One region of the Bradyrhizobium sp. AUGA SZCCT0182 genome, then DNA from elsewhere that is predicted to be linked to it. Evidence: riboswitches for the same ligand, from Rfam matches in the RefSeq annotation. Region 1 holds a riboswitch; the other holds the start of a gene.
The links. A riboswitch is a leader RNA that binds a small molecule or an ion and turns the genes downstream of it on or off. The one in region 1 is predicted to bind S-adenosylmethionine.
Positions count from the first base shown of each region.

Region 2: another riboswitch for S-adenosylmethionine. It lies ahead of JQ611_RS40275 (O-succinylhomoserine sulfhydrylase); the one in region 1 lies ahead of JQ611_RS18050 (homoserine O-acetyltransferase).

Region 1 covers NZ_JAFCLY010000015.1:114,702-138,209, reverse strand. Annotated here, with positions in the region: gene JQ611_RS18130 (GrlR family regulatory protein) at 1-430, opposite strand, end outside; gene JQ611_RS18125 (gamma-glutamylcyclotransferase) at 514-1,110, opposite strand; gene JQ611_RS18120 (DUF2125 domain-containing protein) at 1,221-2,408, shown strand; gene JQ611_RS18115 (SgcJ/EcaC family oxidoreductase) at 2,474-2,971, opposite strand; gene JQ611_RS18110 (LysR family transcriptional regulator) at 3,054-3,983, shown strand; gene JQ611_RS18105 (hypothetical protein) at 4,226-4,450, shown strand; gene JQ611_RS18100 (hypothetical protein) at 4,874-5,131, shown strand; gene JQ611_RS18095 (hypothetical protein) at 5,145-5,399, shown strand; gene JQ611_RS18090 (hypothetical protein) at 6,318-6,476, opposite strand; gene JQ611_RS18085 (L,D-transpeptidase) at 6,613-7,506, opposite strand; gene JQ611_RS18080 (amino acid ABC transporter substrate-binding protein) at 7,525-8,559, opposite strand; gene JQ611_RS18075 (HutD family protein) at 8,721-9,338, opposite strand; gene JQ611_RS18070 (malate/lactate/ureidoglycolate dehydrogenase) at 9,362-10,411, opposite strand; gene JQ611_RS18065 (prephenate/arogenate dehydrogenase family protein) at 10,435-11,376, opposite strand; gene hisC (histidinol-phosphate transaminase) at 11,384-12,481, opposite strand; gene JQ611_RS18055 (chorismate mutase) at 12,511-13,371, opposite strand; SAM riboswitch at 13,533-13,612, shown strand; gene JQ611_RS18050 (homoserine O-acetyltransferase) at 13,701-14,909, shown strand; gene metW (methionine biosynthesis protein MetW) at 14,906-15,571, shown strand; gene JQ611_RS18040 (alpha/beta fold hydrolase) at 15,690-16,556, opposite strand; gene JQ611_RS18035 (TIGR02594 family protein) at 16,797-17,486, shown strand; gene JQ611_RS18030 (Crp/Fnr family transcriptional regulator) at 17,648-18,127, shown strand; gene JQ611_RS18025 (hypothetical protein) at 18,331-18,702, shown strand; gene JQ611_RS18020 (hypothetical protein) at 18,775-19,032, opposite strand; gene JQ611_RS18015 (plasmid stabilization protein) at 19,044-19,346, opposite strand; gene JQ611_RS18010 (hypothetical protein) at 19,416-19,565, opposite strand; gene JQ611_RS18005 (hypothetical protein) at 19,820-20,035, shown strand; gene JQ611_RS42485 (hypothetical protein) at 20,065-20,199, opposite strand; gene JQ611_RS42480 (hypothetical protein) at 20,294-20,428, opposite strand; gene JQ611_RS18000 (cobalamin-independent methionine synthase II family protein) at 21,237-22,355, opposite strand; gene JQ611_RS17995 (ABC transporter ATP-binding protein) at 22,380-23,093, opposite strand; gene JQ611_RS17990 (ABC transporter ATP-binding protein) at 23,086-23,508, opposite strand, start outside.
Region 2 covers NZ_JAFCLY010000076.1:82-8,219, reverse strand. Annotated here, with positions in the region: gene JQ611_RS40315 (AraC family transcriptional regulator) at 1-559, shown strand, start outside; gene JQ611_RS40310 (VOC family protein) at 618-977, shown strand; gene JQ611_RS40305 (SRPBCC family protein) at 1,120-1,521, shown strand; gene JQ611_RS40300 (hypothetical protein) at 1,518-2,048, shown strand; gene JQ611_RS40295 (hypothetical protein) at 2,147-2,617, shown strand; gene JQ611_RS40290 (MATE family efflux transporter) at 2,619-4,061, opposite strand; gene JQ611_RS40285 (hypothetical protein) at 4,225-5,274, opposite strand; gene JQ611_RS40280 (2'-deoxycytidine 5'-triphosphate deaminase) at 5,445-6,593, opposite strand; SAM riboswitch at 6,672-6,751, shown strand; gene JQ611_RS40275 (O-succinylhomoserine sulfhydrylase) at 6,824-8,017, shown strand.

The DNA of each region.
Region 1 (23,508 bases):
GCACGCCGTCCAGGATTTTGAGGTGAATCGAGTACAGCCCGTCGGAAATGCCGCCTTCGCCGATCGTGCCGGGGGCTGCGAGTTCGCTCTCGTCGAGCGGCGTCATCACGGATCGAAACGTCGCGTTGGGCATTTGCGGCGAGCCGCCCTCAAAGCAAAACGCTTTTCCGACGGCCCGTCCGGTGACCGCAATGGTCGAAATGTCGGAGCCGAGCAGCGATTGATGATCGGCGCCGAAATTGTGCCGGCGGCTGGTCACCTCGACGGCGATCGCCTCGCCGTCGAAACGATAGGTCCCGATGTGGGCGAACCCCGAATTGCCACCCAATAGCTTGCCGTCCCGGACGTAGCTGACGCTGCGTCCGACGGCATCGTTGACCCTGAATTCGCTTTTGAAGAAGCCGTCGAAACGGCGTGAGGTCGTGCCCATGCGGGACACCTAGCCCAGAACGCCATTTGCGTCACCCCGTTTTCCACCTCATCGAAGCAGGGTGGCGAAAATGCCGCAAACGCCTATTTCGCAGGCGTTTTCCGGTGCAAGACCGGGTGCGAATCGTGCAGCATCAGTGCCAGCTGATGCAATTGCGTATCGCGAAAACCTTCGGCCTCGATCGCCTTCACCGTTGCCAGCACATAGTCGCGGTTGATGCCGGACTGGCCATGACCCTGCAGCACGTGACGCAATTGGTCCGCCAGCGACAGCCTTCCGGCATACTGCACATGGCCGCGATCGACCACATAGGCCAGCGCGCTGACGCGCTGCCGCGCCTCGTTTTCCAGCCACACCGAGCGCTGCACCTCGCGGTAGACCGAGGTGACCTGTTCGCGCTCGCGCAAGTAGGCGACGGTGGCGGCGCGGTTCTGCTCCGCGACCCGGAACGCGATGCCGCGGCAGGCGCCGCCGCGATCGAGCCCGAGCACCAGGCCGGGCTTTTCAGGCGTGCCGCGATGGACAAAGGAATAGACGCAGAGCGCGCGATGCTCGCCGATCAGCCGGGCCGGCACCCGTTCGACGAATTCGAAGCCCGGCCGCCACATCAGCGAGCCATAGCCGAACACCCAGAGGTCGCCGCTCGAGAATTCCGAATCTTGCAGGGTCATTGCGGACATCGGGCGCCACGGCTACCAGAACAGCTAGGCAAAGCGAAGCGAATTCAGCGGCTTTTGCCCGGGTCTCTACTCGCTTACATTTGACAAAATCATGAGCCAAAGGTCGCCGCATGCCCGACATCACCCCTGCGCCGCGCCGGCGCCCGCTTTGGCGCCTTTTTATCTTGCCCGCACTGCTGGTGGTCGCAGCCATCGCCTGGAGCGGTTTCTGGTTCTATGCGGCGTCCGAGGTCGGCGTCCGCGCCGATGCGTGGCGCGCGCAGGAAGCGAAAGCCGGCCGGATCTATGATTGCGGCAAGCGCTCGGTCGCGGGCTATCCGTTCCGCCTCGAAGTCCGCTGCGAGGACGCCAGCGTGACGCTGGTCTCGCAGACCGCGGGCGCGGGCGCGCCGTTCACGGCGCGGCTCGGCGAGATCATGGTGATCGCCTCGATCTACCAGCCGAAACTCTTGATCGCCGAATTCAAGGCGCCGGCGACGATTGCCGATCGCGGCCAGCCGCCGTCGCTGAAGGTGAGCTGGAGCGTTGGCCGCAGCAGCGTAGCGGGGCTGCCGGCCGTTCCGGAGCGCGCCTCGATCGTGTTCGACAATCCCTCGATCGAGCGCGTCAACGGACCGGTGCAGACGCCGCTGGCGCGCGCCAACCGTGTTGAACTGCACGGCAGGCTTGCGGAGGGATCATCGATTGCAGATCCGGTGATCCAGACCGCGCTGCAGATATCAGGAGGGAGCATTCAGGAATTGCATCCGCTGCTGGCGACGCCGTTCGAATCCGATGTGCAGACCAAGCTCAGCGGCCTGAAGGATTTCTCGCCAAAGCCATGGCCCGAGCGCTTCCGCGAAATGCAGGCCGCGGGCGGCAAGGTCGAGATCGTGCGCTCGCGGATTCAGCAGGGCGAACTGGTCGCCGTGGCCGCGGGAACACTGGGCCTCAACGCGCAGGGGCAGATCGAGGGCGAGCTGCAGATGACGGTGACGGGTCTGGAGCGGGTGATCCCGGCGCTGGGTATCGACAAAATGCTGGAGCAGGGCGTGCCGCAGGCCACGCTCGATCGCGTGGCGCCCGGCGTCAAGAGCCAGGACCTCACCAATCTGTTCGGCGCGCTCGACAAGGCTATTCCGGGTCTTGGCAAGGTCGTCAAGCAGAACACCAATGTCGGCGTCGCCGTCGGCATCAATTCGCTCGGCACCGCAGCCGAACTTGAAGGCAAGAAGGCGCGCAGCTTCCCGCTGCGCTTCGTCGACGGCGCGGTGTTGCTGGGGCCTCTGAAGGTGGGACAGATCCCGCCGCTGTTTTGATCGCTTTGCCGCCCCGACATTGGCCGGGACGACGAACGTGGAATCCTCACGCGCCGTGCTGCTTCCTACCGGACGGGTGGCGCAAATGGGGCAATCATTGTGTTGTGAAATGCGGCTACCTGCCACGAGCCGCCATCCCTGACGAATACACGCAAGCTCAACTCCTGATGCGCAGGTAACGATCTTCCGTCCGGGGCGACCAGTCCGCTCAGTTCGTTGGTCACATAAGCGAACGCAATGTCGGGCCTGACCAACCGAATCTTGACGTCCATCGTGCGTTGCGTGGCATTTTTTGCGCGGGCGGCGAAGATGGCCGATAATCCCTTTTCAATCTCGGCGGGACCGCTCATCACGTCACCTCGAACGGTGACGAGACGGGCATCCTGCATGTACATGCGCGAGGCGGCCTTGCCGTCGTGGTTGTTGAATCCTTCTGTCATTTCCACGATGATTCGCCGGATGGCAGCCTCGCTCTCGCCGTCGGGTGTTTGCGCGAATGCGGTAGGCGCCGAAACCAGCAGGGCGAGACCAACGGCATAAACCATGGACAGATGCTGTTTCATGTTTGATCCTGCAATGGTCTGAAAGGTCTGTACGAATATTACTATCGAAGGCCGGCTGGTTGGAGCCGCAAGTTTGCGCGCCGTGTCGGCAAAGATGCGGGTGGACCTGATGTTCGATTGGAACGACCTGCGATATTTTCTGGCGGTGGCCCGCCAGGGCAGCCTCGCCAGCGCCGCCGAGGCGCTTGGCGTCAATCCATCGACGGTGCAACGGCGATTGCGGACGCTCGAAACCGCCATCGGCTGTTCGCTCGCGGAGCGTACGTCAGAAGGTTATCGCTTGACCCCTCCGGGCAAGCAATTGCTGGCGGATGCAGAGCACGTCGAAGCGGCGGTCGACGCGTTGCATCGGAGGATATCCGCGCTCGATTTGACCGCTGCCGGACATGTCAAACTGACCAGCCACGTCACGGTGGGACAGCGCATCATCAGGTCGGGGTTCCTGGATCAGTTTCATGCGCGCCACCCGGGCATCAGGATTGAGTTGATTATGGAACAGCGGGCGCTCGATCTTTCCAAGGGCGAGGCTGATATCGCGATACGGGGAGGAGGTGCCGATAACGGTGCATTGGTGGGCAAAAAGATTGCCGAGGTGCCCTGGGCGATCTTCGCGAGCGCCGCCCTCGTTGCCCGGCACGGCCGTCCGGAGACATCCGGCGACCTCAATAATTTCGGTGTTATCGAGTTTTCCGGAGATATCGAAGGATTGCCCGCCGCGCGTTGGATGAGATCGCACGCGCCGAATGCGCCGATCGTCGCAACCTGCAGCAATATTCCCAGCGTGCATTTGGCCATCAAGTCCGGAGCGGGTCTCGCGCCATTGCCCGCCGTGTATGCGGCGGCAGACCATGACCTCGTCAACGTACTCGGTCCGATCCCCGAACTGAATTATCCGTTGTTTCTGCTTACCCATAAGGATCTGCGGAAAGTGCCAAGGGTAAGCACCGTGTTTGAGTTTTGTCTTCGAGAACTGAAGCCGGTTCTGGTGGGCGGCGAGATGAGACGCCGATGACAAGCCGTCGGGCCTGAAACATCGACGCTCGTCAGCGCCTGGTTCAAAGAACCACGCGCGCGTCCGACGATGCACGCTGCTGTAAATTTTCGAATCGAATAGTTCCGTTTCTGGAACACTCTCTCAACAACCGAGCTGCGCTGACGATGCGTGATTTCTGTCACGGCAGACTCCGAACCATTCGGACATCCTGACGATGGTTGCGGGATGATCCCGCAACTCAACATGGATGGAGAACTGGAATGACGAACGTTACGAAAAACGATGCAGCCAATCATGAGCTTTCGATCGATGAACTCGACGCCGCGGCCGGCGGCTTTTGGAAGGAACTGGCCGTCGCGGTGGGTGCCGGCGGCGTGACCGGCGGCATGGGCGGCGCGGCGGTCGGCGGCATCGGCGCCATACCGGGTGCCATTGGCGGCGCGCTCCTCGGCGGCATCGGATATTGCATCAGCGCAATCTTTTGAGCTGATTGCGCAACGCGAGGCTGTCGGATCGTTTTCGATTCAGCAGTCTCGCTTTGGCGATTGCCTTCGCGACGTCACGAGAGGGCGTCGCTTTTTTATGACGCGGCCCCGGTTTGCATCGGCGCGCTACGTCGGCGCGCTCAACCGGGATCGAGCTGGCAAAAAATGACCTCGCGCCATTAATCGCCTTGGATATATATCTTTCAAGTGATCTGCCCGGCGCAAATGGAGTACTCCGTGAAGGGAGTGCTTTACCCCCGAGGGAATGTTGCGCTCGGAAGCACTTTGGTGCTCGGCTATGGCAGCTTCCGAAATCGAGTCCAGATAGGTAAGGCCCGTGATCGGCCGCCAGACGACTCAAACAGTATCGCAAACTGCAAGTTCGGAACTCACCACAAGAGAGGTTGTCCGCAGGAGGAGCAGATGACGAAGCGCCCCTCAGGAGCAATGGGAATCTTGGGTGATCAAAGCCCACTAACAGGCAGCTCGGTGAGAGCGAATGAATGGGAGCTGTCGCTGCCGAAATTTCATCACCAGGCAGAAAGCGACGCGCTCTCAATACCTGATCCCGGTCCAGCGGGCTTTGATTTCGTCCTGCCCGATCAGGACCCCGCGGCTGAAGCGCTGTGGGCTCTGGCAAGAGATTTCATGTGGCGGCGAGCTTTGATGAAAGATGGCTAGTGAACGACTGCTGATGGCCCTGCAATTCCACCGTGCCGTCGATAGTTTGGAAATCTGGAGCGCGAGCAGCGACGGCTTTTCGTTCGTGATCACCCACGAGAGCCGCGCCGGCCCCGGCTTTCACGGACGGCCCGGCTACGTGGCGTCATGGCGTCCGCTTTATCTGGGCAGCGGGGCGATCAAGATCGGCGGATCGCCTTTTTCAACGTTCGAGGAGACCGAGGAAGCGTGCAACCTGATGCTGAAACATCTGACGAGTGAAAGCTGATGGGAGGATTGGGATAATTACGAAGAGGCCGGTCGCTGAGCCCGTTCCGGACCTTATGACGCTTCCAAACAGGTAACTTCTAGCGCAGCGCCAGGGCCGCCCCTGCGCCGCGCTCAAGACGGCCCCAGCGCTCTCCAGCCCCCGCGCTGGGGCCGATCTTGTGAGGGGCTAACCCGGGCGCTGATGGGCTCAGGGCTGAGCAGCGGACGTTGCGCCACCGCATTTTCGCCTAACAATGATGGGTATGTGAACGCAGGGCAGGTGCTAAAAAGCCGGAGCCCTGTCATGTTGAGACTAGTATTTGTTGCGTCCGTACTCATTGCCTGTTCTTCAACCGCGTCCGAAGCACGCCCGCCCCGCTTCGTTGGTCAAGCGCCGGGATGCAACGTAACCATGCCGTGTGACTTTTCGAATTCGCCAACGCAACGCGTTAGTGTGAACGCATACGGCCGGGAATCGCAGAGCACAGAACGGTCGGCAATTTTGCCGCGCAATGCAAGGGCGGAAGCGAATAGCGGGCGTGGTCAAATCGTCGGCGGTCGCCCAGCCGGTTGTCCCCGCTCTTTCTGCGGGTGCGGCGCATCCATGCGGGTGTTCGGCCATATCGTGCCCGGATTAAATCTTGCCTCCAACTGGCTGCGGTTTCCCCGGACGGCGCCTGCACCGGGAATGGTTGCCGCGCGACGCGGGCACGTCTTCGTCCTGGAGCAGCATGTCGGAGGTGATACGTGGATGGCGTACGATGCCAACTCGGGTGGCCACGCAACGAGAATCCATGCGCGCTCGTTGCGCGGGTACACCGTCGTTAATCCGCGCGCGACGTAATCCAAGGACTCTTTTGTCGACGAGATGAGTTTTCGGGCGCTGCAAGCGCCTTTCGAAGAATCGAACATTCGCCGCAAGGCGCTTGCAGGAACCTCAACGGGTAATCTTGTGAACCAGCGACTCGATGCCTGCGCGGATCGCAACGGCGGTGACAATCGCAACCACGATGAGCGGCTGGTAGAGGGCGCCGCCCGACGCGGCATCGAGTTCGTCGATGGTCAGTTCGTCGGCTTTTTTGGTCAGCTGTTCCATTTTAGTCCCTCCTGTTGCCGGTGGAGGGACTATTCCCGCCATCCGTCAGGGCAGGAGTAAGCGCGGCAGTTCCCGGTGGCTGTGACGACGGTCACAGCCGGAGTATTGCGCCCGCCGTCGGCGCGCACACCAGCCCCTAGCTCACAAACACCACCCGCGTTTCCAGCGAAACCCGGCGGTACAAATCCTCGACGTCGTCGTTGACGAGCCGGATGCATCCGGAAGCGACGAGGTGACCGATGGTTTTGGGCGAGTTCGTGCCATGAATCAGCAGCCCGGGCTTGTCCAATAGCAACGCGCGGGCGCCGAGCGGACTGCCGGGACGGCCGGCGGAGGCGGCCAACGCGTCGGCATCCCGGGCGTTTTGCGCGGAAGAGCGCCAGTCCGGCCATTCGAGCTTGTTGGTGACGCGGAAGAAGCTGCCGCCCTTGAGGCATTCCTGCGCAATCCCGATGCCGTAGCGGCGCGCGGAATTGTTGGAATCGATCAGATTGAGAAAGCGGTTTTCCCGGTCGATCACGATCGAGCCGGGAACCACGGTGGTGCGGTAGAACACCACTTGCCGCTGCAGCGAAAACGGCAGGCCTTCGCCGGTGGAGCCGCCGTCCTCGCCGGCCTTCAGGTCGGCCATCACGACATCTTCGCGGGCGCGCGCCGCTTTCGGCGGTGGGGCCGTCACGCCGGTGGCGACGACGACGGGGCCTTTAGTGACGACATAGCTATAGACCAGAGCCGACAAGGCGATGGCGGCAGCAAGCGCGGCGGCGCCGAAGGCCCATGGCTTCCAGTTCGTGCCTTCCGACAACACTTCGTTGATCTGAGCGGCGTCGCGGCCTTCCTCGACGGCGATCTCATCCTCGATCCGCCGGATCGCGGCTTCGAGGGCGGCGACATTTGAGGCGGCGGCCTCGCGGGTGAGGTGGGACGACCTCGTAATGAGGTCATAGGCATCCTTGTAGATCTTGTCGCGGCCGAGGGTGTCCTTGCCGGCAACGGCTTTGGTCAGCAATGCATAATAATCCACGGTCATGGCCTGACCCCTGAAGAACTATCTGACGGGAGGCGCGTACTGGATGCCGCCCTGGGTCCAGAGCGCATTCAGCCCGCGCGGAATACTGAGTTTCGACTGCGTGCCGACGTTTCTCTCATAGATCTCGCCGTAATTGCCGACGGCCCGCACGGCGCGCGCGGCCCAGTCATTGGCGAGGCCCAACTGCGTGCCGAATTCGCCTTCGGTGCCGAGCAGGCGTTTTATGTTGGGATTGGCTGATTTCACCGCATCGTCGATGCCAGCCTGTTTGACGCCAAGCTCCTCGGCATTGATCAGGGAATAAAGCGTCCACTTGACCAGGTTGAACCATTGGTCGTCGCCTTGCCGCACCGCGGGTCCGAGCGGCTCCTTTGAAATGACTTCCGGCAGGATGATGTGGCTGTCGGGCGCAGAGAGTTTTAGACGCTCGGCGTAGAGCTGCGAGACGTCGCTGGTCAGCACGTCGCATTTACGATCGTCATAGGCCTTGAGGCTTTCCTCGGCGGTGGCGAGCGCCAACACCTTGAGCTGCATGTCGTTGGCGCGGAAATAATCCGCCAGGTTCAGTTCGGTCGTGGTGCCGGTCTGGGTGCACACGGTCTTGCCGCCGAGCTGTAGCGCGGTATCGATCCTGGCATCCCGGCGCAGCAGGAAACCCTGGCCGTCGTAATAGGCGACGCCCGCAAACATCAGGCCGAGCGAACTTTCCCGCGACATCGTCCATGTCGAGTTGCGCGACAGCACGTCGATCTTGTTCGATTGCAGCGCGGAAAAGCGCGTGGCCGCATCGAGCGGCGTGAACGTCACTTTTGCCGGGTCACCGAAGATCGCCGCGGCGACGGCGCGGCAGATATCGACGTCGAAGCCGCTCCAGGCGTTCTTGTCATCCATGCTGGAAAAGCCCAGCAGTCCCTGGCCGACGCCGCAATTCAGCGTGCCGCGCTCCTTGACGGCGTTCAGAGTCTGGGCTCGCGCCGGATCGCCGCTCGCGAACAGAAGGGCCAGCAACGCGATGACGGGGAGGATGATGGGTCGCTTCTTGGAGCCGGACATTTTTTCCCCGCGATCGGTGGCTGCAGCTTCTTTAAGTGGCGGCAAGTTCTTTGGCGGAAGTGATGTTGGCAAGCTAACACAAGTGGAAGCGTTACCAATGTGTTTCCGGAATGGCTCGCTTGCGCGAGGGGAACTGCACCGGCGACCGTCATCGTTCCGGATCAGCCGGATGTCCGCGCCACGGGAATAACGCTGGCGACGATGGCGGTGCCAAGCCGGTTTGCGACCGCAAAACTTTCTCCGGCATCGATGCGCACCGCGTGGCCGGCTGCGATTTCGCGGGCATTGTCGCTGATCGACAGTTCGCAGGAAGCTGTCGCAGCATAGACGATGTGAATGCCGGCCGGGCAGGCGTGCGTTGCGCCGTCCAAAAGGCAGCAGAGGTCAATCGCCACGCGCGACCGGTCGCCGATTAGATTGACGACTTCGACGGATCCGGCTTCGAGCCGGCTGACAATACTGGTTTCGCCGGTAAACCGGACCGGCCTGAACGGCTGCCTGACGTCGATCTCTCCAACGGGTGTCCCGAGCACGAGCCCCTCGCCGGAAACCAGCGCCAGCTGGCGGTCATAGCCGCTCAAATCCGAGAACGCGCCCGGCGTCACGATGGCGGTCCGGCTGAAACGCCAGACGATTCCTTCCCAACTGCCCGGCGCGAATCCAGGGAGCATGGATACGGCGATATCGATCGTGACCCCGCCGCCGTTCTTCCAGGGCATATGCCGGTAGCCGGCGGGATCGAGCGCCGTTAGCTGAATCCCGCCGGCAGAGGACTTCATTGCATGCGCCCAAACGGAGTTGCTCAGCTATCGATCCGGATCTGATAGCGCTCGGCGATATCAGTCAACTGGCCCCAGGTCGTGTCATCGATTTCGATGCCTTTGGCGATACGCTGCGCCCGCGCAAGCCGCTCGGGCTCACCGGCGATCAGCACCGGCGATTCCGATTCCGCTGGCTTGGCCGATTTCACCCAGGAAATCATGTCGTCGATCTCGGCCATCATGCTGTCGCGCGTCGAAAGCCTGATAGGGTCGATCACGATGCTCAGCATGCCATTGATGATGCCGCGTTCGGGCGGCGTCGATGTGGTGACGCTAGGCGAGCCGACAATGGCGCCGGCCAGGAGTTCGCACACCAGCGCCAATCCGGAGCCCTTGTGCTCGCCGAACGGCAGCACCACGCCGCGCGGGTCGGTGTACATGACGGAAGGGTCGGTGGTGGGCTGGCCCGCATGGTCGAGCAACGCACCATCAAGCATCGGCTTGCCGGCATTATGCGCCACCCGCACTTTTCCCAGCGCCACGCGGCTGGTGGCGAAATCGAGCAGGATCGGCTCGTTGTTGTCGGTGCCGGGGATCGCGATGCAGACCGGGTTGGTCAGGAATCTTCCTTCGCGGCCGCGGAAGGGCGCAACGCCGGGTGAACCCGAAGCGACATTCACAAAATGCAGCGCCACCATGCCGGCGCGGGCGGCGATCTCGCCATAGGTGCCGACCCGGCCGATATGGTGCGCATTGCGGAGCCCGTTGACCGCGACGCCGTGTTTCCTGGCCGCCTCAATCGCCCATTCCACCGCCTGGCGCGCGACCACCTGGCCGTAGCCGGCGCGGGCATCCCATACCGAGATGGTTCCGGTGTCCGAGACGATCTCGGGCGTCTGGTTGATCTTCAGCGTGCCGGCGTCGAGGTCGCGCACATAGGCGACCAGCATGCCGACGCCATGGCTGTCATGGCCGCGCAGATTGGCCTCGACCAGATGCTCGGCCACGATGGCGGCTTCCGTCGGCGAACTGCCGCCGGCAGTGACGATGCGGTTGGCAAGCCCAAGCAGCTTCGAATGGTCGATGATCATGCTTCACTCCGTCGTGAGCCGGTCTACTCCGGCTTCTTCGTTAAATTCGCGTGCGGGCGGCCGAAGTCGGGCGCCGCCGAATCCTGGCCGATCTCGACGATGCCGCGGCGGATGGCGCGGGTGCGGGTAAAATGCTCGAACAGCGCCTCGCCATCGTTGCGGCGGATCGCGCGCGTGAGTTTTGAGAGGTCTTCGTTGAAGGTGCCGAGCATTTCCAGCACCGCTTCCTTGTTGGCCAGGAACACGTCGCGCCACATCGTCGGATCCGAGGCTGCGATGCGGGTGAAATCGCGAAAACCGCCGGCGGAGAATTTGATCACTTCCGACGACGTCACCTGCGCCAGTTCGTCGGCGGTGCCGACGATGGTGTAGGCGATCAGATGCGGCAGATGGCTGGTGATCGCGAGCACGAGATCATGATGATCCGGCGTCATGATCTCGACCTTGGCGCCGAGGCCGGCCCAGAACTCGCGCAGCTTTTCCACCGCGGCGGGATCGGTCCCTTCCGGCGGCGTGAGAATGCACCAGCGGTTGATGAAGAGTTCGGCAAAGCCGGAATCGGGACCGGAGTGCTCGGTGCCGGCGACGGGATGGGCGGGAACGAAATGGACGCCTTGCGGAATATGCGGGCCCATGTCGCGCGCGATGGCGCCCTTGACCGAGCCGACGTCGGAGACGATGGCGCCCGGCTCGAGGAACGGCGCGATCTCCTCGGCGACCGGTCCGCAGGCGCCGACGGGGATACAGAGGATCACGAGGTCGGCGCCTTTGACCGCTTCCGCGTTGGTTTCGAGCACGCGATCGACCACGCGCAATTCTTCCACCCGCGCGCGGGTCTTGGCCGAGCGTGCCGAGGTGACGATCTCGCCGGCGAGACCCTGCGCGCGTGCGGCGCGGGCGATCGAGCCGCCGATCAGGCCGAAGCCGATCAGCGCGACGCGTTTGAAGAGAGGTTCAGTGCTCACGTGATGCTCACTTGCCCGCCACAAAGTCTTTGAGGCCGTCGACGACGAGGCGGTTGGCCTCTTCGGTGCCAATGGTCATGCGCAGCGCATGCGGCAGGCCGTAATTGTTCAGCGCCCGCAGCACCAGGCCGCGTTTTGTCAGATACGCGTCGGCGTCCGCCGAGGTCTTGCCCTTTTCCTGCGGAAAATGGATCAGCACAAAATTCGCCACGCTCGGCGTCACCTTGAGGCCGAGCTTGGAAATTTCTTCCGTCAGCCAGTTGCGCCAGTGCTCCGTGAAGGTCTTCGACATCTGGACATGCGCGGTGTCCTCGATCGCGGCCACCGCCGCCAGCATTGCCGGCGTCGAGACGTTGAAAGGCCCGCGAATCCGGTTGACGGCGTCGACGATGTTCGCCGGGCCGAACATCCAGCCGATCCGCAACGACGCCAGCCCGTGAATCTTGGAGAACGTATGCGTCACCACGGTGTTTTCGGTGGTCGCCACCAACTCGATGCCGAGCTCGTAATCGTTGCGCGACACGTAATCGGCATAGGCGGCGTCGAGCACCAGCAGCACATGATCAGGCAATCCGGCGCGCAGCCGCTTGACCTCGTCGAACGGAATGTAGGTTCCGGTCGGGTTGTTCGGATTGGCGAGCCACACCATCTTGGTGCGCGGCGTGACCAGCTTCAGGATCGCGTCGACATCGGCGGTGAAATTGGTTTCGGCCGCCACGACATTCTTGGCGCCGTTCGCCATGGTCGCGATCGGGTACACCAGGAAGCCGTGGCTGGTCGAGATCGCCTCGTCGCCATGCTTGAGATAGGTGTGCGCCAGCAGGTTGAGGATTTCGTCCGAGCCGGCGCCGCAGATGATGCGGTTCGGATCGAGCCCGAAGGCGCGGCCGATCGCCTCGCGCAGCACCCGCGAGGTGCCTTCCGGATAGTCCTCCAGATGACCAGCCGCGTCCTTGTAGACCGCCAGCGCCTTCGGTGACGGGCCAAACGGCGTCTCGTTGGCGGACAGCTTGAACACCTTGCGGCCGGGCTCGGCCACCGGGCTCTTGCCGGGGGTGTAGGGCGCAATATCGAGAATGCCGGGGTTCGGCACGGGGCGGGACATCTTCTGGCTCCGGATCGTAGGGCGTCTATTCAGGATTTGGCCGCCCCGTTCGGGGGCACCGTATAGCGTGTTGCGTGGCTGCCGACGAGGGCCGAAGAGCGCACCGACGCGCCGGCCTCGATCAAAGCGGTTTTGATCTTCTCCAGGCCAATGCCTGATATCGACACCAGCAGCGCCGCACCATCGAAGGCGGTATCGGGGACGGCGACGATTTCGGCAAGCGGCGCCAGCGCGCGCGCAATCTCGGCGTTCCAGCCGGAGACGCGCACGCTCCAGGTCTCGACTTCGGTCACCATGGCGTTGTCGGCGACGCGCGAGACCACGAACACCGGCAAGGCTGCCGGATGGTCGGCGCGTTCGAGGAACGGCAGCCGCGCGATGATCTTCGGCGCGCCGTCGGCTTCGAGCTCAATCCACCACGGCGTGCGGCTCGACGTCGCCGAGACCAGCGCCAGATCGCCCTTCGATTTCGCCACCGCTTCGACCGCGGCCTGCGCGCTGAAATGCCCGACGTATGGCACCACGAATCCGAAATGAAACCGCGCCGAATCGCGCATCGCGGATTCGCCGACCGAGACGTCCGCATGCACCGAGAACGGCGCCTGGACGTAGGTGAACGTCGAGATGATGACGCGCCAGATGCTCTCGATGGTGTCGATCGGGAGAATGCCGCGGTGACGCTCCACCAGCCGCCGCATCATGTCGGCCTCGCGCGCCGGGCGGAACGCGGAGCCGACTTCCTGGGTCTCCTTGACCTGGATCAGCCGATCGATGATGTCGCCGCGCGCCATCAGCAGGCGGTGAACCTGCTCGTCGATGCTGTCGATCTCCAGGCGCAGCACCGCGAGGGAGGGCGGGGCGGGGGGTGCCTTCGAGGGTCCCTTGGACATGTTCTAGCCTTTAGCGCCGGGGGCCGAAATCACCGGCAAATACAAGGGCATTGATTAGGAAAGACGGCCGCCGAAAGCAAAGAGAAACATCGGCAATGATGGCGCGCCCGGCCGGTTAACCATGGCCCGCCTTGACGAAAAGCTCCCTTCGGACTAGCTTTAGCCTATTCCGTGGTCATTTGAGCCGGCCGGCTTGCAGCCACGTTAAACAACTCGCTAAACAGGCCGGGGACAGAAGTGATCCCGGTCGAACCTTTGTTCAGGCCGGGTTTTTTTTATGGCCTGATTTCTGTCCGGGAGGGCCTCCCTTTGGGAGGTCGGTGGCCGAAATGACAAACGTTCAGTCGATAGCCAGCTCCTCGGTGCATACCGAGGAGCGCGCGCACGAGGCGGACCATCCGAGTTCGCTGGTGGCGGCGTTCGGCGCCGATCAACCGCTGCGGCTTGATTGCGGCATCGATCTGGCGCCCTTCCAGATCGCCTACCAGACCTATGGCAAGCTCAATGCAGGGCGATCCAACGCCATCATGATCTGCCATGCGCTGACGCTTGATCAGCATGTCGCCAATGTGCATCCGCTGACCGGCAAGCCGGGCTGGTGGGAAATCATGGTCGGTCCTGGCCGTCCTCTCGACACTGACAAGTATTTCATCATCTGCTCCAACGTGATCGGCGGCTGCATGGGTTCGAGCGGTCCGGCCTCGACCAACCCCGCGACAGGTAAGGTGTGGGGACTGGATTTTCCGGTCGTCACGATACCGGACATGGTGCGGGCGCAGGCCATGCTGCTCGACCGCCTCGGCATCGACACGCTGCTCTGTGTTGTCGGGGGCTCGATGGGCGGCATGCAGGTGCTGCAATGGACCGCGGCCTATCCGAAACGCGTGTTCTCCGCGCTCCCGACCGCGTGCAGCACGCGCCATTCGGCGCAGAATATCGCGTTCCACGAGCTCGGCCGGCAGGCAGTAATGGCCGATCCGGATTGGCATGGTGGACGCTATGTCGATCAGGGGACGCATCCGCATCGTGGCCTCGCGGTGGCGCGGATGGCCGGGCATATCACCTATTTGTCGGACGCCGCGCTGCATCGCAAGTTCGGGCGGCGGATGCAGGACCGGGATCTGCCGACATTTTCGTTCGACGCTGATTTCCAGGTCGAAAGCTATCTGCGTTATCAGGGCTCGTCGTTCGTCGAGCGCTTCGATGCCAACTCCTATCTCTATCTGACGCGGGCGATGGATTATTTCGACATCGCCGCCGATCATGACGGCGTGCTGGCGAAGGCGTTCTCCGGCATTCAGACGCGGTTCTGCGTGGTGTCGTTCACGTCAGACTGGCTGTTCCCGACCTCGGAATCGCGGGCATTGGTGCATGCGCTCAACGCATCGAGCGCGCGGGTGTCGTTCGCCGAAATCGAAACCGATCGCGGTCACGACGCCTTCCTGCTCGACGTGCCCGAATTCTTCGACATCTCCCGTGCCTTCCTGGAGTCCGCTGGCAAGGCGCGTGGCCTCGAAAATGGTGGCGCTGCGTCATGAGTATCCAACAGGCGTTGCCGCTCACGGGCGTCACACCCGGCCGCACCGGGAACTATCGCAGCGATCATTTGCTGGTCGCCGAAATGGTGCAGCGCGGCTCCAAAGTGCTCGACGTCGGCTGCGGCGATGGCGAACTGCTGCAGCTGCTGGAAAGCCGCGGCATCGACGGCCGCGGCATCGAGCTGTCGCGCGAGGGCGTCAACCGCTGCGTCGCCAAGGGCCTTGCAGTGGTGCAGGGCGACGCCGACACCGACCTCGTCAATTATCCCGACGACGCCTTCGACTACGTGATCCTGTCGCAGACGCTGCAGGCGACCCGGCAGCCGAGGGTGGTCTTGGAAAACCTGCTGCGGATCGGCCATCGCGCCATCGTCTCGTTCCCGAATTTCGGGTTCTGGCGGATGCGTCTGCAGCTATTGGTCGGCGGCCACATGCCGCGCACCGAAAACCTGCCCGCGACCTGGTACGACACGCCGAACATCCATTTCTGCACCATCAAGGATTTCGTGCAGCTCTGCGAACAGATCAACGTCAAGATGGAGCGCGCGGTCGCCCTCGATCTCTACGGCCGCCCGTTGCGGCTGAATTTGCCGTGGTGGTTCTGGAACATGTTCGGCGAGCAGGGTGTGTTTTTGCTGAGCCGGGCGGAGAAGGGGAAATGACGCCCGCCGTCATTCCGGGGCGCGCGTAGCGCGAGCCCGGAATCCATTCATCCACGCAACTAGTCGCTCAATGGATTCCGGGCTCGTGCTACGCACGCCCCGGAATGACGGAAAGAGGCTACCCCGCCACCATCGACCTTGCATCCCGCACCGGCCACCTCCCGGCCTCGACCAGCGCAATAAAGCGCTCGACCATTTCGTTGAACAGCGCGGGCTCTTCCAAATTGAGCACGTGTCCCGATTTCGGGAAGAACGTCAGTCCCGCCGCCGGTAAATGCTGCTTCAGGAACAGGCTCGGCTCGATGCAATTGTCGTCCTCGTCGCCGCAGATGATCAGCGCCGGCGTCGGCACGTTGCGGATCGCGTCGGTCAGGGTGTAGATCGAGGGGCGGCCGCCCTGAAAACTGCGCATGGTGTTGGCCGAGCCTTTGGCGTCATGGCGCGCCAGCGCGGCATAGAAATCGGCGTGGCCGCGCGGGTCCTTGACCAGGAACGGAATCCGGCTCGGCGCCTCGCGCGTCACTTTGGCGACCTCCACCGAGCCGATTTTCTCGTACTGCTCGGCATTGGCAACGCATTGCTTGCGGAAGGCTTCGAGATTTTCGATTGCAGAGCCGGAGCCAACGCCGGCTAGCGTCATCGACATCGCACGCTCCGGGGCGTTGAGGCCGACCTGCAGCGACGAATAGGAGCCCATCGACAACCCGACGAAATGCGCCTTTGCGATCCCGAGGTGATCGAGCACCGCGAGCGCGTCGGTGTAGAAATGCTGGTAGGTGTAGACGTCCGATGTCGGCGGCACGTCGGAAGGCGTATAGCCCCGCGCCGAATAGGCGATGCAGCGGTGGCCGCGCGAGAAGTAGCGCATCTGCGGCTCCCAATTGGTGTGGTCGGCCGCGAATTCATGCAGGAAGATGATCGGCGTTCCCGTGCCCGCTTCTTCGAAATGCAGGCGGACATTATCGCTGGTGACGGCATGGGGCATTTAAGGTTCCTCTTGGTTTTGGCGCGTTCTCCGGCCTCGAAAATTGCAGTTAATGCTCTGGGCCGCAATGCGGCAGGCTCGTTTCTTTTTGGCCATCAAATGGGCGTGGAATCACCCCGGAATCGTTTCCGCACCGCCGCATGAAATCTTCCTCCCGCCACAGCCAAAAATTCAAACCCGTCGCCGCGTTCGTTTGTCCACGAACGTTGCGGGATTGTGGTGTGTCATAGAGGATCAAAGATGCTTCAGTTGTTTGCGTTTCGCCGGTCGCTTCGTGTCCTTGCGCTGGCGTTGTGTTCGGTTTCGATCGTAGTCATTGCCACGCCGGCGTCAGCCCGGCCCCACCATGGCGCAGGGCGCCACGTCCGCGGCTACCACGCCGGTCACCATGCACGGCATTACGCCCGCCACCATCACCGGAAGATCGCGCGCCTGTCGCGCTGGGAGCGCGGTGTCGCGCAAATGCAGGCCGGCGGCTTTGCCGATGCCAACGCAAACGTTGATGCCAGCGCAACCGTTACCGATCATAATTCGACCCTGACGCCGCCCGGCGGCGTGATGGCGCCGAGCAGCTTTGGTTCCTCCAACGTCGTCGCCGAGGCGCGCCGGTATCTTGGCGGTAACCCGACCGGGCGCGGCAGCCTGTGGTGCGCCCGCTTCATGAACATGGTGCTGCAGCATTCCGGCTATCGCGGCACCGGCTCGGACATGGCGAAATCGTTCGCCAGCTACGGCCAGCGCGTCTCCGGCCCGCAGGTCGGCGCCATCGCCGTGATGACAAGGGGCCGCGGCGGCGGCCATGTCGGCGTGATCACTGGCATCGACGCCAAGGGCAACCCGATCATGATCTCCGGCAACAACGGCAACCGGGTCCGGGAAGCGCCGGTCTCGCGTGGTCGGATCTACGCCTACGTGATGCCGACGAGCTGAAATCGTCATTGCGGTCGAACCGGATGATGGGCACAGGCGCGTCGGCGCCGTGCCCATCTTGGCCTCGCCGAAGCAAGCCGACGGGCCGCCTCCGCCCTCGCTGAGCGGCCCATCGGGCCTGGCCCGCTTGCCGCCGCCGGGCGCGCGGGTATATTGGCCCGATGGCTGTCAGCTCCCCAGATCTGAAAGCGTTCCTGCTCGCCACGCCTTTCTTCGGTGGCCTCTCAGACGCAAGCCTCGATCTTTTGATCTCAATGCTGGCCGAGCGCCGCTTCGACGCCGGCGCTACGGTCGTCGCGGAAGGCGAGGCGGGTCGATCGATGTTCATCGTTCACTCCGGCCAGCTGGTGGTGAGCAAGCTGCTGGAGTCCGGGCGCGTCCTGCGCATGACGGGTCTCGAGCCCGGAGATTTTTTCGGCGAAATGACGCTGATCGAAATGCAGGACCGGTCAGCCACCGTCGTCGCGGAGAGCCCGACCGTGCTGTACGAACTCACCGCCCGGCAACTTTACGCCTGCTACAAAGCCGACATCCACGCCTATGTGATGGTGATGCAGAATATCAACCGCGAGCTTTGCCGGCGGCTCCGCCGCGCCGACAAACGCATTGCCGAGTTGCAGATGCTTCGCACGAGTGATTGACACAGCCTCGCGTGCGTCAGGTGGGCTGAGCGCGCTACAGGGCGCAACATCGACGGGAAAATCGGAACCTTTGGCCCGGAACCGGCAGGCTCGGACGCGCGCATTGCAGCCGCATTGGTTTCACTGAATGGCCACATCGGAATCAGACCCCAACCAAACTTCGTGGATAGGAGTCCCTTCAGTCAAACTGAAAAGGAGTGAGCATGCGCATCGTTACGGCATCCGTCATCATTGCCGCCCTCTCTCTGGGCGCGCCAGCCATCGTGCAGGCACAGGGAACCCCCTCGCAGTCCCAGGGAAGCCCCTCGCAATCCGAGGCGCAGCCCTCGCAGTCCAGCACCGTCATCCGGAGCATCCAGGTCGTCGACGTCAAGGATCTGCAGCCGGCGGTACGTTCGAAGGTCGACGAACTCGTGGCTCAAACCCGCGAGGAAGACATTCAGTCGCTTCGCAAGTCCATCGACGCGACGCCGGAAGCGGCATCGGTGCTCAAGGCCAAGGGCCTGACTTCGTCACAAGTCGTGGCCATCAACATCGCCGACGGCGTTCTCACGATGTTTGCCAAGACGGCCTGACCGGGAAACCTCATTAAAACTTAGATGCGACCATTAAGCCCGCCGGGCGTGAATCCGGCGGGCTTAATGCCGTCATCCTCGTTGCAGCGACATCGCGGTATCAAAGACGGTCGCGCAACCCGCTGACCCCGTCGTTTTGAGCGCAATGGTCGCAGCAGTAGAAGGTGCCGGCCTTTTCGAGGCCATGACCGACGATGCGCGTTCCACACTGCTTGTTGGTGCAAGGGCAAAAATGGCGCACTCAAAGCTATCGAAAGTGTGCGATTTGCCGTTCATCACGACCTGAAAAGCCTTGTCGTACGAATTTCCGCAGGTCTCGCAACTGGCCATCTCTCGCCTCCTTAAGCTGCACGTCGTTTACGGGTCTGTGCCGCCGTCTTCGCCGACCGGGAACGTTCCGCCGCCGGGCGTTTGGCGGCGGCCTTTCCACCGAGCTTGCCGCCCTTGCGGGACGGGGCGTGGTCCACCTTCTTGCCTCGCCCGGACCCGCTCTTTTTGCCGCCATGGGTTTCAGCGTTCACGGTAGCCCAGGCCCGACGCTCGGCTTCGTCGTGGGAGACGCCGCGCTGCTCGTAGCCCTCCTCGATGTGCTCGGCCTGACGCTTTTGCTTGTCGGTATAGGCAGATTTGTCGCCGCGCGGCATGATCCCTCCTTCGTTGGTTGATGCAAAAACACCATCGGTGCTGGAGAGTTCCTATCGATGCTTCCGTGCTTAATGCCTCTTGAAATACTGAACTTCGCGTTCATGTTTTTCAGCCGCGGCGCGGGACTTGAAGGTGCCGAGATTGCGTCTCTTCCCGGTCTTGGGATTGATCTTGCGGGAATAGAGCCGGTATTCGCCCGAAGCTAATTTACGGATCATGGCGTTTCTCCGGAGCCCCCAAAGCACACTCGTGCGTTGCGCGTACCGAAACAAACGGCCTCTCAATTGCCCTGGTTCCCCGCTCGATGTCCGCTTCCAGCCACAAAAAGAATCGGCAGGAACATAGGAACGACTTTTCTCCGGGCACGTTGATTGTTCGAGTGATACAACGAGGGAGAAATCCACCGGAAATATCATCTCAAAAGCCCCGTCAGTTACACGTGTAGCTGGCGGGGTTTTGGTTAGGAGGCCCGATGTATGCGCTATTTGAAGGCGACAAGCAGATCGGAAGTGCCTTCCCTACCGAGAAAGAGGTCTGGGAAGCAGCCCTGATAGAGGGGCTTGTGACGGACGTTCCGGTTGCGGATGAGGAAGGCGGCCAAGTGATTCCGAGCGGTTATCACGTCGCCAGGGTCGAAGAGCCCTGCGACCCGCGGCCCGATTGGAAACTTCCTCGCGATATCTCCTGACGCCGGCGCTTTGGGAAATCCGGCAGGCTCTACACAATCCAGTAGATTGCCATTCCAACAGCCACCAGGGCCATAACCCCAGCGGTCAGCATCCCGTAGTTCCGCTCTTTCTCGGTCGGCAGCGCTTCTCTCGCAGCGTCCTCATGAATCAGATCGTGTTTCATAACGCACCTCCAGGTTCAAACCGAAAGCACGAATCGTTCCGGCCCTCGAAGCGGGCTAACCAGAAACTCCCACCCACCCGATGGCTCAGGCGGTTCACGTCACCAGATCGACGAACACGTTGAGGAGCGACACGATCAGCCCGGCTGAAGCAACGGCCGTGCCGAGGTCAACAACCTCAATGAGAGCCTGCCGCTGTTCGTCGTCCAACAGTGAGAAGACTTTGCGCATGGTGTCCTCCACCCCATGTAAACTTTCTGAATGGCCGCCGGTTCCATTTGGGAGGCCTATGCCCGCGGACGGGCACAGCAGGCGCGACAAAACGACCCGACGGGCAAATCAGTTGCGATTATCAGAAATGATGTCAAGTCATAAATTTCTGAAAATCAAAAATATTCTCCTTTCCTTCGACCCAAATCAGGGGCACATCTAGGCCCATCCCGTCCCACTCAGAGGGCGTCGGCCGTCGTCACGGACGTTGGACGGGTTGCGGTGGACGCTGGTTTACGCCTCGACGACGGCGTGGATAAGCGTACGGCAAAACCGTGTGGTCCTGGCGCCCGTTGCAGGCGTCAAGCTGTTGGAGAAGCGCAAGCGGGAACGGCAGCGACGGAGTCAACCAAGAACTCGTCTCCGGGGAGAGCACGGCATAAGCCGTAAAGCCATTGCGCAGGGAAGGCCGGGTGTTCTCCGCTGCCCTGTATGCTCGTGTGCACTTTGTTTTGTGCAAACCGCACGCGAGACCGCGGGTGCAGCGCGCACCCGGTCTTCCCTGCGCCCTCTGTTTGAAGAGGGCGGGAAGTTTCTGGCAAAGCTCGGGCGCAATGCGTCGCGAGAATGCGAAACTGCGTTTAGACCACGCTTCAACAACAAACACGGCCGTCGTCCCGGGCTTGACCCGGGACCCATACGCCGCGGCAGTTATTGTCAAAGAAGGTCTCTAACGCCAGCGTTCTCACCGATAGGCCGCGGCGTATGGGTCCCGGCTCAAGGCCGGGACGACGGATTTAGAGAGCCGGGACGACGCGGAGTTATGAACCTACTTCCCCCACACCTCGTTGGCGACATCGACCGCGAGCTTCAGCTTGGCCCACTGCTCTTCCTCGGACAGGATGTTGCCTTCCTCGGTCGAGGCGAAGCCGCATTGCGGCGATACCGCGAGCTGCTCAAGCGGCGCAAATTTCGCGGCCTCCAACAGCCGGCGCTTGATGTCTTCCTTGTTCTCGAGCTCGCCGAACTTCGAGGTGATGACGCCGACCACGACCACCTTGTTGCCCTTCGGCAGATAACGCAGCGGCTCGAAGCCGCCGGCGCGGTCGGAATCATATTCCAGGAAATAGCCGTCGTAATTGGTGCCGGCCAGCATGGTCTCCGCCACCGGTTCGTAGCCGCCGGAGGAAATCCAGGTGGAGCGGAAATTGCCGCGGCAGACATGGGTGGTGACGATCATGTCGGCCGGCCGCTCGGCCAGCGCGTAGTTGATGACGCGGGCATAGATCTCCTGCAGGCCGTCGGGATTGTCGCCGCGCTCGCGCGCCTTCTGCAACTCGTCCGGCGAGCACAGATAGGCCCACACGGTGTCGTCGAACTGCAGATAGCGGCAGCCGGCGTCGTAGAACGCCTTCACCGCCTTGCGGTAGGTCTTGCCGAGATCCTCGAAGAAGGTTTCCAGATCGGGATAGACGTCCTTGGAGATCGCCTTGCGGCCGCCGCGGAAATGCAACACCGCGGGCGACGGGATCGTCATCTTCGCGGTGACATGCGCGGTGTCGCAATGCTTCTTCAGGAACTTGAAGTGATCGAGCATCGGATGGTTGTCGGGGAAGTCGAGCTTGCCGATGACGCGGATGGCGTCATGCCGGGTCTGGACGCCGGCGAACTGGATGCCCTGATCAGGGTGGTACAATTCGCAGCCGGTCAAATGGCTCAGAAAATCGAAATGCCACCAGGAGCGGCGGAACTCGCCGTCGGTCGCGAGCTTGAGGCCGAGCGAGGCCTGCTTGTGCACGACCTTTTCGATTTCCATGTCCTCGGCCTTGCGCAGGTCCTCGGCCGTGATCTCACCCTTCTCCAGTTTTGCGCGCGCCTCCTTGATGCGCTGCGGCCGCAACAGGCTGCCGACCTCGTCGGCACGGAACGGGGCTTTGGTTCGCTGCATGGTCTTACTCCCAAAGAAAGAAATCTAATGTGCGGCGCCGGCGACGCCGAGATAGCGTTCGAGCACCGCGGGATCGGCCTTCAACACGCTGGAAGCCGCATCATGCACGATCGCGCCGCGTTCCAATATCACAACCCGGTCGGCCAACCCCAGAATCTTTTGGGCATTCTGCTCGACAATAATCGAGCAGATGCCCCCGGCGCGGGTAATGGTGCCGAGCGCCCGCAGCAGCTCCTCGACGATGATGGGCGCCAGCCCCTCGGTCGGCTCGTCCAGCAGCAGCACCTTCGGATTGAGCGTCAGCGCCCGGCCGATCGCCAGCATCTGCTGCTCGCCGCCGGAGAGCTGGTTGCCGAAATTACTGCGGCGTTCCTTCAGCCGCGGAAACATTTCGTAAACCCTGTCGACGGTCCATGGGCCGGGCTGGGCCACCGCGGTCATGTTCTCTTCCACCGTCAGCGAGCGGAAGATGTTGCGCTCCTGCGGCACCCAGCCGATCCCGGCCCGCGCCCGCTGGTCCGGCCGCATCGGCGTGATATCCACCCCGCCAAGCGCGACGGTGCCGCCGAAACGGCGCGTGATCCCGACGATCGAGTTGATCAGCGTCGTCTTGCCGGTGCCGTTGCGGCCGAGCAGCGCCAGCACCTGGCCTTCGCCCAGTGTCAGCGACATGCCGGGCAACACCACCGCCTCACCGTAGCCGGCGCGCAGGCCGTTGATGGCTAGAAGATCAGACATCGGCAGCCTCGCCGAGATAGACCGCCTTGACCTGGGGATCGCGTGCCACCTCGTCCGGCGGACCCTCGACCAGCATGGCGCCGTTGACCAGCACCGAAATCCGGTCGGCGAACGAAAACACCAGATCCATGTCGTGCTCGATCAGAAGGACCGTAACGTCGCGCGGCAGCGCTGCGACCGCCGCCAGAATATCGTGGCGCTCGCTCTCGGGCACGCCGGCGGCGGGCTCGTCGAGCAGCAGCACCCGCGGCTTGGTCGCGATCGCGACCGCGATCTCGAGCAGGCGCTGCTTGCCGTATGGCAGCGTCGCGGTGAGCTCGTTCATGACGTCGAGCAGGTGAAAGCGCGACAGCGTCTCGGCGACCTCCTGGTTGACATCGCCCCGCGTTCCCATCCGCCGCCACCAGTCGCCGCC
Region 2 (8,138 bases), on a different contig from region 1:
GATCAGCGAAGCCAGGGATATCTGGCAGATCGGCTCGGCGCCGCCGCTGCCGGAACTGATGGTGCTCGGCGAACTGGCGCAGGCGGCGGCAGATGGCAACAGCGACATCGGCCTCGACGAGATCGGGCAGGTGTTCGCCAGCCGCTTTGTCGAGGTGGTTTCCGGCAAGCCACGCAAGACTGGTCCCGACGCCGCCCGCGACCGCCGCCGCGCGGTGGAAACCGCGCTGTGGATCGATGCCAATTCGCACCGCGAAATCGACCTGGAAGATGCCGCCGCGCAAGCCGGCATCAGCCCGTTCCATTTCCTGCGGCTGTTTTCCGACGTGCTCGGCGTCACCCCGCACCAATATCTGCTGCGCTCGCGGCTGCGCCATGCGGCGCGGCGGCTGGCCGATGACGACAGCCCGATCACCGCCATCGCCTATGACGTCGGCTTCGGCGACCTCTCCAATTTCGTGCGCACGTTCCACCGCGCCGCCGGTGCCTCGCCGCTGCGGTTCCGCCAGGCCTCGCGGGGGAAGCGCAAGATTCTCCAAGAACGGCTTGCCCTCAACTAGCTAGGGTTTCTCCAGGTTGCGCGGCATTCCCGCGCGCACTTCTCACTGGAGAACAGCAATGTACGACCACATCGGATTACGCGTCGGAAATCTCGACGCCAGCGTGCGCTTCTATACGGCAGCGCTCGCGCCCCTCGGCTTTGTGCTGTGCTCGCGCGATGATTCCGGCGCCGGCTTCGGCCCCAAGGACCAACCCGCGCTCTGGCTGCATCTGCACAAGGGCGCTGGCAGCACCGGCGCCCATGTCGCGTTCCGCGCGCCCGATCATGCCGCGATCAAGAAATTCCACGCCGAGGGGCTGAAGGCCGGTGGCCGCGACAATGGGGGCGCGGGCGCACGGGCCGATTACAGCCCGACCTACTACGCGGCGTTCCTGATCGATCCTGACGGCAACAATGTCGAGGCGGTTTGTACGTAGGTGCGCACCGTAGGGTGGGCAAAGCGAAGCGTGCCCACCATTCAAGACAACGGTGTGGATAGATGGTGGGCACAGCGCGAAGTGCGCCTTTGCCCACCCTACGGACCGATGCCTCTCATTCTCATTTGAAGGACCCTGCCTCATGGCTTCCATCCACAAGGACATCATCATCGACGCCAATCCCAATGACGTCTGGGACGCGGTGCGCGACTTCGGGGCGTTGCATACGCGGCTGGTGCCCGGCTTCGTGCTCGACACCCGCCTCGACGGCGACGCGCGGATCGTGACGTTTTCCAATGGCACGGTGGCGCGCGAACTTTTGGTCGATTGCGACGATGCACGGCGGCGGCTGGTTTATGCTGTCGTCAGCGAACGGATCAAACAGCACAGCGCCTCGGTGCAGGTGACCGCGGAAGGCAACGGCCGCAGCCGGCTGGCCTGGACCGTCGACGTGCTGCCGCATGAAATCGCGCCTTACATGAACGCGCAGATGGATCAGGCGGCGCTGGCGATGCAGAACGCGCTTGGGAAAGCCGCGGCATGATTTCCGCGTTTCTCGAAGCGCTCGGCGCGGTCGGTCCCTCAGCCGACCGCGCCGGCAAGATGGACCTGTACGGACGCTTCATCGGCTCCTGGGATCTTGACGTCAGGCAATTTGCCGACGACGGCCGCGAGCGCCGCCGCGCCGGTGAATGGCATTTCGGCTGGGCGCTGGAAGGCCGCGCGATACAGGATGTCTGGATCGTACCGCCGCGTGGCGAAGGGCGCCACGGCGACGCCACCGCCAAGATCAATTCCTATGGCACGACGCTGCGGGTCTACGATCCCGATATCGACGCCTGGCGGATCCAGTGGACCGACCCGGTGGCGCGAAGTTTTCTGCAGATGATCGGGCGTGCTGAAGGCCGTGACATCGTGCAGCACGGCACGCGGCCGGACGGCCAATTGATGCGCTGGAGTTTTTCCGAGATCACACCTAACTCGTTCCTCTGGCGCGGCGAGATCTCCGCCGACAACGGCGCGAGCTGGCGTGTCAATACCGAGTTCACCGCCCGACGCCGAGCACCGTGATCTGTCGCACAGATCAGCCTTTCGTCCGCTCCTAGCGTCACCATTTGCGCCCGGATGGCACCGCCTCCGCGGGCCGCGGCGCATTGGGAGGTCGAACCATGACTGGAGCTGACAAGGTTGTGTGTCAGGCGGCCACGCTGCTGCTGCTGTTTGCCCTGACGACGACGCCGGCGAAAGCGCAATTCGCCGGCTTCGGTGGCGGTGGCGGCGACGACATGATGACTCAGATGGCGCCGATGCTGGAAATGATGAAGGCGAAGATGGGCAAGCGCCGCTTTGGCATGATGATGCAGACCATGGGGCCGATGATGGGCCGCATGATGGAAGGTGGAGGCGGTGGTTTTGGTGGCATGATGGGCGGCGGTGGAATCCCCGGCGGCTTCGGTGGCGGCTATGGCGGCGGCATGGCCGACGGCTATGGCGTCAACATGGGCGGCATGGGCGGCGGCGACATCATGGGCATGCTCGGCGGCCCTGGCGGCGGCGAGATGATGAGCATGATTCCGCAGCTGATGCGCATGGCCAATATGGGTGGCAGCCGTCACGGCCGGCGTCATCGGCGGCGCTGAGCTACGACAGCGCCGGACGAGCCTTGGCAAGGGGACCCTGCTTCGGTCCCCACCGCGTCAGGATCACGCTTGCGCAGGACAGCAGACCGAGCAGCATCATCGATGCTGCCGTCAGCATGAAGTAGTCCGTGGCGGTGGCATCGTGCGTCGACAGCCACCAGCCGCCGATGATGATGAACACCAGCCGCGCGGTCTGCGCCAGCACGGGGCCGAGCACCTTGGCCGCGCCCTGCGATGAAAAATAGCAGGTCGTGGCGAGGCCGAGGAAGGCATACATCGGCGCCGCCGTAGACAGATACTGCCGGCTTGCGGCGCGCACGCCCGCATTGTCGGTGAAGAGCTTGACCCAGATGTCGGGGAAGATCGCGATCAAGGTCGCAAGCGCGCCGACCCCGACAAAGGCCACGCCTCCCGCGATCCAGCAGATCCTGCGGGCCCGCGCGATGCGCTGCGCGCCGATCGCCATGCCGACCATCGGCACCGTCGCGATGCCGACCGCAAAGGCGATCGACGTCAGCATGAATTCGAGCCGCGCGCCGATGCCGTAACCGGCCAGGATCTCGGTGCCGAAACCCGCCAGCATGTAGGTGAATATGCTGATCGTCAGCACCGACTGCAGCGGCGAGAAGCAGGCGATGGCGCCGACCTTGAGGATGTCGATGAACATCGCCCAGCGAATCCGCAGGCCGATGAGCTTGGGAACGACGCGCGCACGGCCGGAAAACAGATACCACGTCATCACGGAGATGCTGACCATAAAGGCGATCAGCGAACCGGCGGCGACGCCGCGCATGCCGAACTGCGGAATCGGCCCGAGGCCGAGACCGAGCGTGCCGCCAAGGATGATCTGGCAGACGGCGGAAATGAGCATCAGCAGCGACGGCAATTTCATGTTGCCGGTGCCGCGCAGGATGCCGGCCATCGTGTTCATCAGCCACGGCACGACAGCACCGCCGAAGAATATCTGCGTGTAGCCGATCGCCTGCGTCAGCACGTTGCCGCGGCCGCCGAGCAATTCCAGCAACTTGGGGCCGAAGATCAGCATGCCCAGCATGAAGACGAGCCCGAAGCAGAGGCCGATCAGCAAGGCATGCGCGGCAAGCACCGACGCCCGCTCGGTATCACCGGCGCCGAGCGCGCGCGCGATCGCCGACGCAACGCCGCCGCCCATGGCGCCACCTGACATCGTCATGGTCAGGATCACGCAGGGAAACACCAGCGCCATCGCGGCCAGCGATTCCACCCCTAACCGGCCGATATAGGACGTCTCGGCGATCACCACGCAGGTGCCGGCCGAGAGCGCAATGACGTTGGGCCAGGCGAGCCACAGCAGCGTGCGCAGGATCGGACCGTCGATCAGCGCGTTCTTCGCCGGCGGCGGCGGTGGCGGCAGCGGACGTTCTTCCTCGTCGACGGGAATTTCGGCAACGCCGATATCGGACATTTCTGCTCCCGCGCGCGAAAGGCAACCTTAAGGTCGCGCGCCCATTCAATATTTTGGGCGCATTATCTCGCTGCGCCGAGCTGTTTCCTAGCACGGCAAGGCCTGATTCCGCGTGCGCGCAACGCAATGGGGCCCTGCGCGATTGCAGGCGAGCGCGCTCTCTTTAGCCGATCGACCAGACGAACGGTGCCTTTCCGCCGGTTGGCGGCTTCAAATGGACCGGAATATGGCGGCCGCAGCCGGCCGCCAGACCCTCGAACAATCCCTGCAGGACACTGGCGCAGGCCGGGTGATAATCGCCGACATCGGCCATCAGCTTCCAGCTCTGCTGCCGGATTTCGAACGTACCATTGGACTCGCTGATCTCAACCGCATCATCCTGCGCCTCGAACAGCGCACGCAGGAAGCTGGCAAATTCCTTCGGCCCGCCGCGGCTCGCCCCGAGGTTTTGCGCGATCTCGTCGAAATATTGCATGCCGATCAGCTTGCCGGTGAGGTGCAACAGATATCGGGCATCCTCCGGGCCGAAGCATTGCACCATCACGGGAGCCGCGGTCTTCACATATTCCATCGCGTAGTTGCGATAGGCCTTTTCCAACCGCGGCTTCGGCCAGCCTGCAACAGGCAATGCCGGCGCGGTGGCGGGATCGAAGCGCGGCGCTTCGAGATGCCGCGCGAACACCATCCGCGCATCTAGGTCGAGCGGATGATCGTATTCGCAGTAATAGCCTTCGAGGCCATCCTGGCCTTCGACGCTTTGCTTGGTGCAGACGAAGCCGAGATTGAGATTGCCGAGCGCCACGCCGTTATTGCCGTGCCATCCCCGCAGCATCGCGCGCGACACTTCGCCGGGCACGCCGCAGATCGCGGTCCCCCGCCAGATCCAGCGCGGCGGCGGATAACGGATCCAGGCCTTGCGATCGGTCTCGTACATGTATTCGACATGGACGCCGCCGATCCAGTTGGAGAGATAATGATACCGCGCAGCCGCGACCGCCGGCGGCAGATGGCTGAGCCCGAGTTTTTCCAGCCCCGGCAGGAAGCGTTCCTGCTGCTGGCGGCGAAACACCCGGAACACGAATTCGGCGGCGTCCGCCGTGCCGCGGCGGGAGACGACGGTGAGAACGAGGCCGGTGAAGAACGCGTGATAGAGATCGGCGACGCTGCGCCACTTCGCCCATTGCGCTTCCCGGGCTGCTTGCTCGCCGCTCATGTTCTCTCCCGCCTTCATTCGTTGTTGGCGACGAGCATATATCAGCCGTCATTGCGAGCGCCAGCGAAGCAAGCCATGCCACTACGCGTGGAGAGCATGGATTGCTTCTTCGCTAACGCTCCCTTGCGCAACCGCTTCGCGTTTGTCGCAGGCAATGACGGAGAGCGAGGCTACAACCGGAAATGCTTGCTTAGCTTCAGGCCCTGCGCCTGATAGTTCGAGCCGATGCGCTGTCCGTACATGGCGTCGGGCCGCGCCAGCATCTTTTCATAGACCAGACGGCCGACGATCTGGCCGTGCTCGAGGATGAAGGGCACTTCGCGCGAGCGCACTTCCAGGACGGCGCGCGAGCCCTGCCCGCCGGCGCCGGCATAGCCGAAGCCGGGATCGAAGAAACCGGCATAATGCACCCGGAATTCGCCGACCAGAGGATCGAACGGCACCATCTCGGCGGCGTAATCCGGTGGAATCTGCACCGCCTCTTTCGACGCCAGAATATAGAACTCGCCGGGATCGAGGATCAGGCTGCCGTCCGGGCGCGCCGCGATCGGCTCCCAGAATTCATCGACCGCATAGCCGCCGCGGCGGTCGACATCGACCACGCCGGTGTGGCGCTTGGCGCGGTAGCCGACAAAACCGCCGGAATTCGCGCCGCTCAGATCGACGCTCAGCGCCACGCCATTGGCGAGATCGGCGTCGTCGATATCGACCAGCCGCTCGGCCTCATGCAGCGCGTCCAGCTCGTCCGCGTTGAGGATGGCGTCGCCGGTGCGGAAGCGCACTTGAGACAGCCGGGATCCCTCGCGCAGCAGCACTGGAAACGTCTTCGGACTGATCTCGGCATAGAGCGGCCCGTGATAGCCGGCGCCGATCATGTCGAAGCGGCGGGTGCCGTCCGCGATCACGCGGGTGAACACGTCGAGCCGCCCGGTCGAGCTCTTGGGGTTGGCGGCGGCGACGATCTCCGGCGGCAGCGCGAGGCTCTCCAGGAGCGGCACGATGTAGACGCAGTTGGTTTCCAGCACCGCCCCGTCAGTGAGGTCGATCTCGTGCAGTTTCAGCTCGTCGATACGCTCGGCGACCGTCGCACCCGGCCCCGGGAGGAAGCTCGCGCGCACCCGGTAGGCGATGTCGCCGAGGCGAAGATCAAGGCTCGCGGGCTGGATCTGGCTCTCGACAAAGGGATAGGCCGGCAGGATCAGGCCCGCATCCGCCATCGCCGCGATCATGCGGTCGGGCAGAATTCCGTTGGCGTCGGGCGGCAGCGTGAAAGGCACGGCGGTCCTCAAGGGAGCCCGGGAGGATGACCCAGATGTCATCCAAACCTCATAAATATGGGCATTTAGGGGTTATCCGATGGCCGGCTTGACGAAAAGGGCGCGAGGGAATATCAGCATGACTTATCCCGTGGTGATTTGAGCCGGCCGGCTTGCAGCCACGTTAAATAAGTCGCTAAACAGGCCGGGGACACGTGTGATCCCGGCCTGTGGAAATTTTTCCAGGCCGGTTTTTTGTGACCATTTTCAATGGTGGTCACGATGGAGGTCACATGCCTGAGGCTAAGTCTACCACCCGCTATCGTCCCGAAACCCGCCTTGTCCATGGCGGCACGCTACGCTCGCAGTTCGGCGAGACGTCCGAGGCGCTGTTCCTTACCCAAGGCTACGTCTACGACTCCGCGGAGCAGTGCGAGGCCCGATTCAAGGGCGAGGAGCCCGGCTTTATCTATTCGCGCTATTCCAATCCGACGATTGAGATGTTCGAGCGCCGCATGATCCAACTCGAGGGCGCGGAAGCCGCGCGCTCCACCGCGACCGGCATGGCCGCGGTGGCGACCGCGATCCTCGCACCGCTCCGGGCCGGCGACCACGTGGTCGCTTCGAAAGCCCTGTTCGGCTCCTGCCTTTACGTGGTGCAGGATCTCTTGCCGCGCTACGGGATCGAGACGACGCTGGTCGACGGTCTTGATCTCGACCAGTGGCAGCGCGCGTTGCGGCCGAACACCAAGTCCTTCTTCCTGGAGAGCCCGACCAATCCGACGCTCGACGTGCTCGATATCCCGGCGATTGCCGAGATCGCGCACAGTGGCGGCGCACGGTTGATCGTGGACAATGTGTTCGCCACGCCGATCTGGCAGAGCCCGCTGACGCTCGGCGCCGACGTCGTTGTCTACTCCGCCACCAAGCACATCGACGGCCAGGGCCGCTGCCTCGGCGGCATCATCCTGGCCTCGGAAGCGTTCGTCGCCGAGCACCTCCATAACTTCATGCGCCATACCGGCCCGTCGATGTCGCCGTTCAACGCCTGGGTGCTGCTGAAGGGACTGGAGACGCTGGCGGTACGTGTACGCGCGCAGACCGAGACCGCGGGCAAGGTGGCCGATGCGCTGGCGAAGCATCCGAAGATTTCGCGGCTGATCTATCCCGGGCGATCAGATCATCCGCAGGCCGAACTGGTGAAGCGGCAGATGCGCGCCGGCTCGACCCTGGTCGGCTTCGAGGTCAAGGGCGGCAAGCAGGCCGCGTTCCGCTGCCTCAACGCGCTGCAGATCTCGCGGATCTCGAACAATCTCGGCGACGCCAAGAGCCTCGTCACCCATCCGCCGACCACGACGCATCAGCGTCTGACGCCGGAGGCGCGCGCCGAACTCGGCATCAGCGAAGGCTTCATTCGCTTCTCCGCCGGGCTCGAGCATGCGGATGACCTGATCGAGGATTTTGCGCAAGCGCTGGAGAAGGCGTGAGCTGCTGAGCGGCACGTGTAGCCACACAACAGGTGTCGTCCCGGCCTTGAGCCGGGACCCATTACCACAGGGCGTTGTGAGTTAAGGAAGTCGTCGTGCACCGCCTAAATCAGCGCGGCCG